Regions from separate parts of the Amycolatopsis sp. NPDC051903 genome, predicted to be linked through region 3. Evidence: riboswitches for the same ligand, from Rfam matches in the RefSeq annotation. Region 3 holds a riboswitch; each other region holds the start of a gene.
The links. Region 3 has a riboswitch for S-adenosylmethionine ahead of thrC (threonine synthase). Riboswitches for the same ligand answer to the same signal wherever they lie in the genome.
Positions count from the first base shown of each region.

Region 1: it holds a riboswitch for S-adenosylmethionine, as region 3 does, so the genes downstream of both, ACIA77_RS15870 (methionine ABC transporter ATP-binding protein) here and thrC (threonine synthase) in region 3, are expected to answer to the same signal.
Region 2: it holds a riboswitch for S-adenosylmethionine, as region 3 does, so the genes downstream of both, ACIA77_RS37530 (aminotransferase class V-fold PLP-dependent enzyme) here and thrC (threonine synthase) in region 3, are expected to answer to the same signal.

Region 1 is NZ_JBITBT010000005.1:399,292-403,078, reverse strand. It holds gene ACIA77_RS15875 (4-(cytidine 5'-diphospho)-2-C-methyl-D-erythritol kinase) at 1-888, opposite strand, end outside; gene ACIA77_RS15870 (methionine ABC transporter ATP-binding protein) at 1,062-2,066, opposite strand; SAM riboswitch class I at 2,263-2,370, opposite strand; gene ACIA77_RS15865 (TetR/AcrR family transcriptional regulator) at 2,742-3,326, shown strand; gene rsmA (16S rRNA (adenine(1518)-N(6)/adenine(1519)-N(6))-dimethyltransferase RsmA) at 3,317-3,787, opposite strand, start outside.
Region 2 is NZ_JBITBT010000027.1:92,920-96,706, forward strand. It holds gene ACIA77_RS37520 (Tm-1-like ATP-binding domain-containing protein) at 1-278, shown strand, start outside; gene ACIA77_RS37525 (phosphoenolpyruvate hydrolase family protein) at 280-1,101, shown strand; SAM riboswitch class IV at 1,181-1,295, shown strand; gene ACIA77_RS37530 (aminotransferase class V-fold PLP-dependent enzyme) at 1,336-2,679, shown strand; gene lspA (signal peptidase II) at 2,772-3,440, shown strand; gene ACIA77_RS37540 (RluA family pseudouridine synthase) at 3,437-3,787, shown strand, end outside.
Region 3 is NZ_JBITBT010000012.1:100,975-104,761, forward strand. It holds gene rpsT (30S ribosomal protein S20) at 231-491, shown strand; gene holA (DNA polymerase III subunit delta) at 1,034-2,005, opposite strand; SAM riboswitch class I at 2,148-2,281, shown strand; gene thrC (threonine synthase) at 2,295-3,560, shown strand; gene ACIA77_RS25065 (ComEC/Rec2 family competence protein) at 3,593-3,787, opposite strand, start outside.

The sequences.
Region 1 (3,787 bases), on a different contig from region 3:
GACGCGCACCGTGCGGCACACGCCGGCACCTGACAGCTCCGCGGCCACCTCGACCGCCGTCTGCGCGTCGGCGCAGAGGAACGCGCACGTCGGCCCGGAGCCCGACACGCAGCCGGCGAGCGCGCCGGCGTTCACGCCCGCGCGCAACGTGCGGCGCAGGCCCGGCCGCAGCGAAACGGCCGCCGCCTGCAGGTCGTTGCCCAGCAGCAGCGCGAGCTGGCGCGGGTCACCCGACGCGAGGGCTTCGACCACGGGGGTGTGGGAGCCGATGCGCGGCGGGTTGCCGTCGGCGCGCAGCCGGTCGAGCTCACCGAACACCTTCGGCGTCGACAAGCCTTCGGTGTCGAACGCGAGCACCCAGTGGAACGTGTGCCGCGACAGCACGGGCACGAGCTGCTCGCCGCGGCCGGTGCCGAGCGCGGTGCCGCCGTAGAGGGCGAAGGGGACGTCGCTGCCGAGCTTGCCGGCGATGGCCGCCAGCTCGTCGCGCGTCACGTCGAGCTTCCACAGCGAGGCCAGGCCCACGAGCGTCGCGGCCGCGTCGGCGCTGCCGCCCGCCATGCCGCCGGCGACCGGGATGCCCTTGCGCAGCACGATCCGCACCTTCGGGTCGGTGCCTTCCTGGCGGCCGGCGTAGGACGAGAGCTCCTGGGCCGCGCGCCACGCGAGGTTGGTGGCGTCGGTGGGCACCGAGCCCTCCCCCTCGCCGTACACCTCGAGCCCCGGTTCTTCGGTCGCGGCGACGGTCACCTCGTCCGTGAGCGAAAGCGCCTGGAAGACGGTGACCAAGTCGTGGTAACCGTCCTCGCGCAGGTCACCGATGGCCAGGTGCAGGTTGACCTTGGCCGGGACCCGGACGGTGACTGGTGGTGGTACGACGGCGAGCACCCGTCCAGCCTACGTGGCCTGGGGAGCGGGCTCCCCACCAGGAGAAAACAGTCGTTTTCAGGACAGCTGTCCCAAGGAATCGGACACGAGGCCCCGAAGTGCCGGACGCGGGTCCGGGGCCGACGAAGAGGGGCCCCTCGGCACGTGTCCGAGGGGCCCTCGCGGCGACTGCGTCAGGCGGCGACGGCCGCGCGCACCGGCTGGGCCACGTGCGCGCCGCGGTCGGCGATCCAGGACAGGGCGGCGTCGGCACGCTCGCCGCGCAGGCCGATGCGGAAGCGCGCGATCGGCGTGTCGCCGATGCGGGTGATCCCGCCGCCGATGGTGGCGACCTCGACGTCGAAGCGGCCGGCCGCCTCGGGCAGGAGAGCACCGACGGACGCGAAGCCGATCAGGATCACGTCGGCGGAGCGGTCGTACTTCGCTGCCTGCGCGCGCGACGTCTCGATCGCCGGCAGCACGGCCTCGCCGGTCCAGCTGCCGGGTTCGGCGATGAGGTCCAGCACGTGCCCGCGCTCGACGACGGAGCCGTGGTCGAGCACCGCGACGTCGTCGCAGACGCGGCGGACCACGCTGGCGTCGGGGGTGGTGACGAGGACCGTGGTGCCCAGCTCGGCGCGCGCCCGGTCGAGCACGGCGAGCACGGCGCCGGCCTCTTCGGGGGCGATGCCCGAGGTCGGGTCGTCGGCGAGCAGCACGGCCGGGCCGGCGGCGAGCGCCTTGGCGACGGCGACGCGCCGCAGCTGGCCGGCCGTCAGGTCACCCGGCTTCTGCGCGGCGCGCGCGGTGAGGCCGACGAGGTCGAGCAGGGAGCCGACGCGGCTCTTGCGCTGCGGGCCGTCGACGCCCAGCTGCTCCAGCGGCGTCGCGATGTTGCCGGCGACGGTGCGCTCGGCGAGCAGCTCCGGCTTGGTGCCGACGACACCCAGCTGGCGGCGGACTTCACGCAGCCGGCGGCCGTCGAGCGCGGCGGTGTTGAGGCCGTCGAGCCGCACGACACCGCGGTCGGGGCGCTCCTGCAACGCGATGCAGCGGGCGAGGGTCGACTTGCCGGAGCCGGCCGGGCCGACCACGCCGAAGAGGGAACCGGCCTGCACGTCGACGCTCACGTCACGCAGCGCGGGAACCGGATTTCCGTTGGAGGCGAAGGATTTGGACACGTTTTCGACAGTGATCACGAAGAATGCTCCTGGCAGTGGGCGCAGCACCGTTCCCGGGCGCGCCGGACGTCACCGATTAACCGTCCTTTTCGGACGGTGCGCAAAAGTGCGGAAGAAGATCAGACGTTGGCCGTGGAGCGTCGACACGCACATACCGTGCGGCGGCCTTCGTCGACAACGCGCCGCTTGGTCAACAGGAGCGGGCGGGCAACCCTCTTCATCGGTAACAGCCTCCATCGGTCCTGGCTGTAGCACCTGCCCTGTCGGAGGGTGGTTGCTGCGACTTCGTCGAGCCAGGTCTCTCAGTCGCTCGGGATGGACATTCCGAGTAAAGCCGATCCCATTGGGTGAACGCAAGCGCGTTGGTGCAGATCACACGAGTGGTGGTGCCCGGACACCGGGACACGCGCCGCCACATCGTGGGCGCGGATCGCTCCGTCCCCGAATTGCTTCCGAGCGAGAGCACCGGCGATCACATCCACTGTGGACGCTTGGCTTTCGTTGGCACAGAACAGTTTTGCTCGAATGGCTCGAAATGGCGGTCCAGACGGCGCCGACCGGCGGCTTGGTGAAGTAGTTCGTCGTCACGAGACACCTCGTCTCCCCAACCGGACAGCCGTCCTGCTGGCGGGGCGCCGGCGCGCGTCCGTCACACCGTTGTGATACACGCGTATCGGATACACTCGTACCACCATGCCGCGCCGGACCGACCACGAACAGCGCCGGCGCGAGATCGCGTCGGCGGTCTGGCGCATCGCCGCGGACCGCGGGCTCGAGGCGGTGAGCATGCGCGAGGTCGCGGCCGAGGCGGGGGTGTCGCTGCGGCTCGTGCAGTACTACTTCGAAACGAAGCACAACCTGCTCGTGCTCGCGCTGCAGTACCTCCACGAACGCGGCGAGCGCCGGGCCCAGGCCCGCATCGCGGCGCAGCTGGACCAGAGCGTGCGCGGAGTGGTGCGGACCTTGCTCACCGAACTGCTGCCGCTGGACGCCGACCGCGAACTGTCCCTGCGCGTCCACCGCGCGTACTTCAGCCGCACCCACAGCGACCCGCGGCTGGCGCAGGCCTTCATCCACGACGAGACGCCGATCGAAGACCTGCTCACCAGCCTGTTGCGCCGCGCCGTGCTCCCGCCGGGCGCGCAGCCGCGGCTCGAGGCGAACCTGCTGGTCGCCGGCGTCACGGGGCTCGGCCTCGACGTCCTCCACGGCCGCTTCACGCTGGACGAGGTCCTGGTCACCCTGGACTACCACCTCGACCGCCTGTTTCAGGCTTGAGCGGCGATCCTCGCGAAGTCCTGGACGGCCAGCTGCTCACCGCGGGTCTTCGGGTCGATCCCGGCCGCCGCGAGGAGTTCGCCGGCGCGGTCGGCGGAGCCCGCCCAGCCGGCCAGCGCGGCCCGCAGCGTTTTGCGGCGCTGCGAAAACGCCGCGTCGACGACGGCGAAAAGGCGTTGCCGGTCGATGTCCTCCGACACGGCCGGCCCCCGTTCGAAGGCCACCAGTGCCGAGTCGACGTTCGGCACCGGCCAGAACACCGACCGCGGCACGGCGCCGACCTTGCGCGCCGGGCCGTACCAAGCGAGTTTGACGCTCGGGACACCGTAGATGCGGCTGCCGGGGCCCGCGGCCATGCGGTCGGCGACCTCGGTCTGCACCATCACCAGCCCCCGCGCGAGCGACGGCAGTTCGGCGAGCAGGTGCAGCACCACGGGGACCGCGACGTTGTAGGGCAGGTT
Region 2 (3,787 bases), on a different contig from region 3:
AAACCGCGGAGCTGGGCACGCTGCTCGGGCGCAAACTCCGGACCGCACGAGGACCCGTGTCGGTGCTCCTGCCGCTCGGCGGGGTGTCCGCAGTGGACGTTCCCGGCGGGCCGTTCCACGACCCGGCCGCCGACGAGGCGCTGTTCACCACCCTGACCGGAGAGCTCGCCGGGTCCGCGGTTTCCGTGCAGCGGCGCGAAGAAGCCATCAACGACCCCGGGTTCGGCGCGGCCGCGGCGCGCGAGCTGCACCGGCTCATCGGCGAGAGGAAGTCCTGACGTGGACCGCACGGAGGCGCTGGCCCGGCTCACCGCCGCGGTGACCGGGGGACGGCCGGTGATCGGCGGCGGCGCGGGCACCGGCCTGTCCGCCAAGGCGGCCGAGGCCGGTGGGATCGACCTGCTGATCATCTACAACTCCGGCCGCTACCGCATGGCCGGGCGCGGTTCGCTCGCCGGGCTGCTGGCCTACGGCGACGCCAACGGCATCGTGGTCGACATGGCGCGCGAGGTGCTCCCCGTCGTGCGGGACACGCCGGTGCTGGCCGGCGTCAACGGCACCGATCCGTTCCGGCTCATGGGCCCGTTCCTCGACGAGCTGAAGCGCCTGGGGTTCGCCGGCGTGCAGAACTTCCCGACGGTGGGCCTGATCGACGGCGTCTTCCGGCAGAACCTCGAGGAAACCGGCATGGGCTACGGCCTGGAGGTCGACCTCGTCGCGCTCGCCCGCGAACGCGACCTGCTGACCGCGCCCTACGTCTTCGACCCGGGGCAGGCCGAGGACATGACCCGCGCGGGCGCCGACGTGCTCGTGCCGCACCTCGGGCTCACCACGAGCGGCACGATCGGCGCGCGCACCGCCGTGACGCTCGACGAAGCCGCCGCGCGGGTGCAGGAGATGCACGACGCCGCCAAGCGGGTGAATCCCGACGTGCTCGTGCTGTGCCACGGCGGCCCGATCGCCGAACCCGCCGACGCCCAGTACGTGCTCGACCACACCGAAGGAGTGGTCGGTTTCTTCGGCGCTTCCTCGATCGAGCGGCTCCCGACGGAGCGCGCGATCCGCGAGCAGACGGAGGCGTTCCGCGCGCTGCGGCGGTGATCGTCTCCGTGTGAGCGCCGTCTCAGCTCACGGGACACCTCTGGCGTCCCGCGGCTTCGTTCGGTTACCTTCTGAGTCAGGTCATGAGTGCCAGCGTTCAGCCCCGGCTTGCTGGCCGGCAACCCTCCTACCGCGGTGGGGTGCCCCGGGTGAGGACCAGGCCGGTCGCGGAGCGCGACGGGCAAGCGCGGGCCCCTCGCCGGGGGTCCCCCGGAACGCCGAGGAGGCACCGTCATGACTCTCGCCCTCGATCGCACCGCTGAAACCACCGAAACCCTTGGTGCGCAAGGGATCCCCGCCGTCGCCGGTGTCACGGTGCGGGTGCCGCTGGTGACCGGGGACGAGATCGGGTACGCCAACCTCGACCACGCGGCGAGCGCGCCGTGTCTCGACGCGGTCCGCACGGCCGTCGACGAATTCCTGCCGTGGTACGCCAGCGTGCACCGCGGCGCGGGCTTCGCTTCGCAGGTCTCGACGCGGCTTTACGAGCGCACGCGCGACATCCTGCGCCGGTTCGTCGACGCTCGCGGCACCGACACCGTCGTGTTCACCCGCAACACCACGGATTCCTTCAACCTGCTGGCGCGTTCGTTGCCGCGCAAGACTTCCGTCGTCGTCTTCGACACCGAGCACCACGCCGCGCTCCTGCCGTGGCGCGGCCCGAACGTGCGCCGCGTGAGCCTGCCGCGCACGCGCCTGGCCGCGGTGTCCGTTGTGGACGAAGCGCTCGCGGCGTCCCCGGAGGGCCCGCGCCTCGTGGTCGTGGCCGGAGCGTCCAACGTGACCGGTGAGCTGCTGCCGGTGGCCGAGATCGCCGCCGTGGCCCGCAAGCACGGCGCGCGCGTGGCGCTCGACGCGGCGCAGCTCGCGCCGCACCGCCGGATTTCCCTGCGGGAGCTGGACGTGGACTACGTCGCGCTCTCGGGCCACAAGCTGTACGCGCCCTTCGGCGCCGGCGCGCTGATCGGCCGCGGCGACTGGCTGCGCGCGGCCGAGCCGTACCTCGCCGGCGGCGGTGCGACGAAGCTCGTGACCGAAGACGCCGTCGTGTGGAACACCGGCGCGGAGCGGCACGAGGCCGGTTCGCCCAACACCGTTGGTGTGTACGCGCTCGGCGTCGCGTGCGAGCAGCTGGCGGCGAACTGGGCCGCGGTCGGCGAGCACGAGGCGGCGCTGCTGGAGCGGCTGCTCAAGGGCCTCGCCGGCATTCCCGGCTGCGCCGAGCTGCGCCTGTTCGACGCGCCGGTGGATCGCGTGGGCACAGTGAGCTTCGTCGTCGACGGGTTCGAGCCGGGCTGGCTCGCCGCGGTGCTCTCGGCCGAGTACGGCATCGGCGTGCGCGACGGCGCGTTCTGCGCCCACGTCGCGACCAAGCGCCTCATCGGCACGACCGGCCGCGAGGGGCAGCAGGCGGTGCGCGTGAGCCTCGGCCTCGGCAGCACCGAGGAGCACGTCGACCGGCTCGTGCTCGCGCTGCGCCAGCTCGTCGCGCGCGGCCCGCGCTGGGAGTACGCCAAGGTCGACGGCCGGTGGGCGCCGGTCGGCGACCCGCGTGAGCTGCCGCCCTTCTGCGCCTGAGTCCGCACTGGTCGGACGGCTCGCGGCGCCCGTGAAGTGCGTGAACGGGCGTCGGGGGGAGTGCCGGTCACGCGGGCGTGGACAATGGAGCCGTGAGCACCGAGCCCTCCTCGTCCGAACCCGGCCTGTCCGAGGCCGCCGCCCGGCCCGCCGAAGCACCCGAACCGGCGGGCGGCGGTGCCGCGACCCCGGCCGAAACCCCGCTCGACCAGGTGGGCGAGCCGGCGCCGCTGCTGCCGAAGCGCCGGGTCGGGCTCGTGTTCGCGGTCGCGGTCGTGATCTGGGTGATCGACCTCGTGTCGAAGAACCTCGTGGCGGCCAACCTCGAGGGCAAGGAGCCGGTGCGTATCCTCGGCGGGCTCATCTACCTGCAAGTGATCCGCAACCCCGGCGCCGCGTTCTCCATGGCGACCGGCATGACGTGGGTGCTCGCGCTGATCGCGGCGGCCGTGGTGGTCGCCATCGTGTGGCTCGCACGCCGTCTGCGGTCCGTCGGCTGGGCGATCGGCCTGGGCCTCGTGCTCGCGGGCGCGCTCGGCAACCTCACCGACCGCATCTTCCGCGCGCCCGGCCCGCTGCGCGGCCACGTCATCGACTTCATCTCCGCCTTCGCGCCCAACGGCGAGGGCTTCGCGATCTTCAACATCGCCGACTCCGCGATCTGCGTCGGCGGTGCGCTCATCGTCCTGCTCTCCCTGCTGGGCAAGGACTACGACGGCACCACGACCCGGAGCAAGAAGAAGGCCGGGGAAGCTGCGTGAGCGCCCGGATGCTGCCCGTCCCGGACGGGCTCGACGGCATGCGCGTGGACGCCGGGCTGGCCAAGCTGCTGGGCCTCTCGCGCACCGCGGTGGCGGAGCTCGCCGAGTCCGGTGACGTGCTGCTCGACGGCAGGCCCGCGGGCAAGTCCGACCGCCTGGCCGCCGGCGGCCTGCTCGAGGTGACGCTGCCCGATCCGGCGGCGCCGGTGCAGGTCGTGGCCGAGCCGGTGGAGGGCATGAAGATCCTCCACGACGACGACGACATCGTCGTGATCTCGAAGCCGGTGGGCGTCGCCGTGCACCCGAGCCCGGGCTGGACCGGCCCGACGGTCGTCGGCGGGCTCGCG
Region 3 (3,787 bases):
GGGTGAGCCCGCACTCGTGGCGGACCGCGGGCCGGCGACGGAACCCTAGGCACTACCTCCCCCACCGTAACCGATGCGATCTTCCCGGGCCGCGCGAATGGCCCCGGAGCTGGCCTGTTACGATTTCGGACCGTTGCCGTGCGGCATTCCGCCCAGGAGGAAACCCGGCCCCGGCCGGCGCCACCCAGACGCGGCAACGCCCTTCACCGAGAAGAAAGCAGGACGCCTCCATGGCCAACATCAAGTCGCAGATCAAGCGCATCACCACCAACGAGAAGGCGCGGCAGCGCAACCTGGCGATCCGGTCCTCGGTGAAGACCGCGATCCGCAAGTTCCGCGAAGCCGCCGAGGCCGGTGACAAGGACAAGGCCCTCGAGCTGCAGCGCGAGGCCGGCCGCAAGCTCGACAAGGCCGTCACCAAGGGCGTCATCCACGCCAACCAGGCCGCCAACAAGAAGTCGGCGATCGCGAAGCGCGCGAACCAGCTCTGAGCTGACCCGCGGACAACGCGTCGAAGGGCCCGGTGACCTGCTGGTCGCCGGGCCTTTTGTATGCCCGCCGCACGAGCCTTGGGGCGGTGTGGCGCTGATCGGGCATGGCCGGCGCCCTGGCAGCGGTGCACGGTGGCGCTTACGGGCGATCCGGTGGCCGCTCGGCTCGGGCCAGTGCGAGCGTGCCCGCCGGACCGCCACGTGCGGATGCTCCGACAAGCCAGGCCGCCGGCCGAACACCGGCACCCCCTTGCCTCACCTTGCGGCGTTGCGGCCGCGAGCACCTCGGTCCCCGCGGCGAGTCCCGGCGCTGCCATAGCGCGTGCGCACGGCGTCGGCCAGTTCGCCGAACCGCTGCGGGCCTCGCGGCCGCCACCGGTCGCCTCGCGGTGGCGCCGCGAGGCGCTCGGTCAGCTCGGCGTCACCCGGGAGGTGGCGCACGTCGAACAAGCCGAGTTGCGTACCCGGGTCTTCCGAGGCCCGCCGATCGCACGTAGTGGCGACCTCGCGATGGTCTTCCCGGCAGGCCCCTCAGGCGGCCGTCAGCGTTCGCCCTTGGCGGTGACGACCTCGACGACCGCGCGTTCCAGTGCGTAGTCCGCGTCGGCCGCGACGCCCTTGACCTCGGCGTTCAGGCGGGCCACCACCTGCATCGCGGCGGTGAGGCCGTCCTGGCCCCAGCCGCGGGCCTGGCCCTGGGCCTTGCGGATCTTCCACGGCGGCATGCCCAGCTCACCGGCCATCTGGTTCGGGTTGCCACGGCCGGCGGCCGACACGCGGGCGATCGTGCGCACCGCGTCGGCGAGGGCGTCGGCGACGAGGACGTGCGGGACGCCCAGCTGCATGGCCCAGCGCAGCGACTCCAAGGCCGCCGCGCGGTCGCCCGCGGCGGCCTTCTCGGCGACCGCGAAGCCGGTCACGTCGGCGCGGCCGGTGTGGTAGCGCCGCACCGCCTGCTCGTCCACCACGCCCCCGGTGTCCGCGACGAGCTGCGTCGCCGCCGAGGACAGCTCGCGCAGGTCCGAGCCGACGGAGTCGAGCAGCGCCAGGACACCCGCGGGGTCGATCTTGCCGCCGGCGCGGCGGACCTCGTTGCGCACGAACGACTCGCGCTCGGCCGGCTTCGTGAGCTTCGGGCACTCCGTGATCTCGGCGCCGGCCTTTTTCAGCGCCGCGGGCAGGGCCTTGGCCGCCTTGCTGCGGCCGCCGCCGCTGTGCACGACGACGAGCACGACCCCGTCGGCGGGCGACGCGAGGTACGCCAGCACCGCGTCGGCCAAATCCTGCGAGATGTCCTGCGCCGAGTCGAGCACGATCACCCGGCCCTCGCTGAACAGCGACGGACTCACCAGCTCGGCGAGCAGGGGCGCTGTGAGTTCGGACACCCGGTTGCGGGTCATCTCGGCCGTCGGGTCGCCGGCCCGCGCGGCGTCCAGCGTGGCGCGGACAGCGCGCTCGATGAGCAGTTCTTCCTCGCCGAGGACGAGGTGCAGCGGCGCGGGTGCGGTGGTCACCCCGTCATCTTCTCACCCGTTCGCCGACGCGCCTGCCGCGGTGATGTGCGCCGCCACCGTGGCATCAGGTGATCGCCATGTCGTACGGTGTACCCGAGGCAGCGCACGGTCCACGCACCGCGGCGCGCCGACAACTGAACACCGCTCATCCAGAGGGGCAGAGGGAACGGCCCGAAGAAGCCCCGGCAACCGGCGTACAGCCTGTCTTCCCGAACTTGCGGGATAGCTGACGACCACGGTGCCAATTCCGGCCCGCCTCGGCGGGACAGATGAGGAAAGGAACCTCGCGATGACCGCAACCCTCGGAACGTCCTCCACCAAGAAGACCCTGGACCTCGGTCCTGCCGTCGAACTGGTGTCGAAGGAAGAGGGCCACCGGCAGCCGCTCGCCCCGGAGTTCGTGTCCGCCGAGGACTTCTCGCCGCTCGAGGTCGCCTACGACTTCGGCCGCGTGCGCCGCGAGGACATCGAGTCCGGCCCCAAGAACATCTGGCGCTACAAGAAGCTCCTTCCCGTGCCGTCGACCGTCGAGCAGATCCCCAACACCGAGCCGGGCGGCACCCGCCTGGTCAAGGCCGACCGGCTCGCCAAGGCCCTCGGTCTCAAGACCGTGTGGGTCAAGGACGACACCGGCAACCCCACGCACTCCTTCAAGGACCGCGTGGTCGCGGTCGCGCTGGCCGCGGCCCGCGAGTTCGGCTTCGAGGTGCTCGCCTGTCCGTCGACCGGCAACCTGGCCAACGCGACGGCCGCCGCCGCGGCCCGCGCCGGCTGGCGGTCGGTCGTGCTGATCCCCAAGTCGCTCGAGCGCGCCAAGATCCTCACCACCGCGGTCTACGACGGCGACCTGGTCGCCGTCGACGGCAACTACGACGACGTCAACCGCCTCGCCACCGAGCTGGCCGGAGAGCACCCGAAGTGGGCGTTCGTGAACGTGAACGTCCGCCCGTACTACTCCGAAGGCTCCAAGACGCTCGGCTACGAGGTCGCCGAACAGCTCGGCTGGCGCCTGCCGGAGCAGATCGTGGTCCCGATCGCCTCGGGCTCGCAGCTGACCAAGGTGGACAAGGGTTTCCGCGAGCTCGGCCAGCTCGGTCTCGTGGAGGCCAGCCCCTACAAGGTGTTCGGCGCGCAGGCCACCGGCTGCTCCCCCGTCTCGGCCGCGTTCCGCGCCGGCCACGACGTGGTCCAGCCCGTGAAGCCCGACACCATCGCGCGCTCGCTCGCCATCGGCAACCCCGCCGACGGCCCCTACGTGCTCGACGTCGTCAACCGCACCGGCGGCGCGATCGAAGACGTGAGCGACGAAGAGGTCGTGGAGGGCATCCGGCTGCTCGCGCGCACCGAGGGCATCTTCACCGAGACCGCCGGCGGCGTCACCGTCGCGACCGCGAAGAAGCTCGTGGAGACCGGCAAGCTCGACCCCGACGCCGAAACGGTCCTGCTCATCACCGGCGACGGCCTCAAGACGCTCGACGCCGTCGAAGGGCGCATCGGCCCGAAGGCGACGGTGCCGCCTTCGGCCGAAGCCGTCAGCAAGGCGCTGGGCTACTGAGCCGCTGACCCCCGGGCCCGTGGGCCGCTCCGCTACCGGGGCGGCCCACGGGGCTCACCCCGGCGGGCCACCACGGGTCCGCCGTCGCCCGGCAGCACGGCTGTGTCACCGTCCACATCGGTCCGCGTGACGAGCACCCCCAACGTCCCCAGTACGTCCACTGTGGACTTCGCCGGGTGCCCGTAGTCGTTGCCCGCACCCACGCTGATCATCGCCGCCCGCGCGCC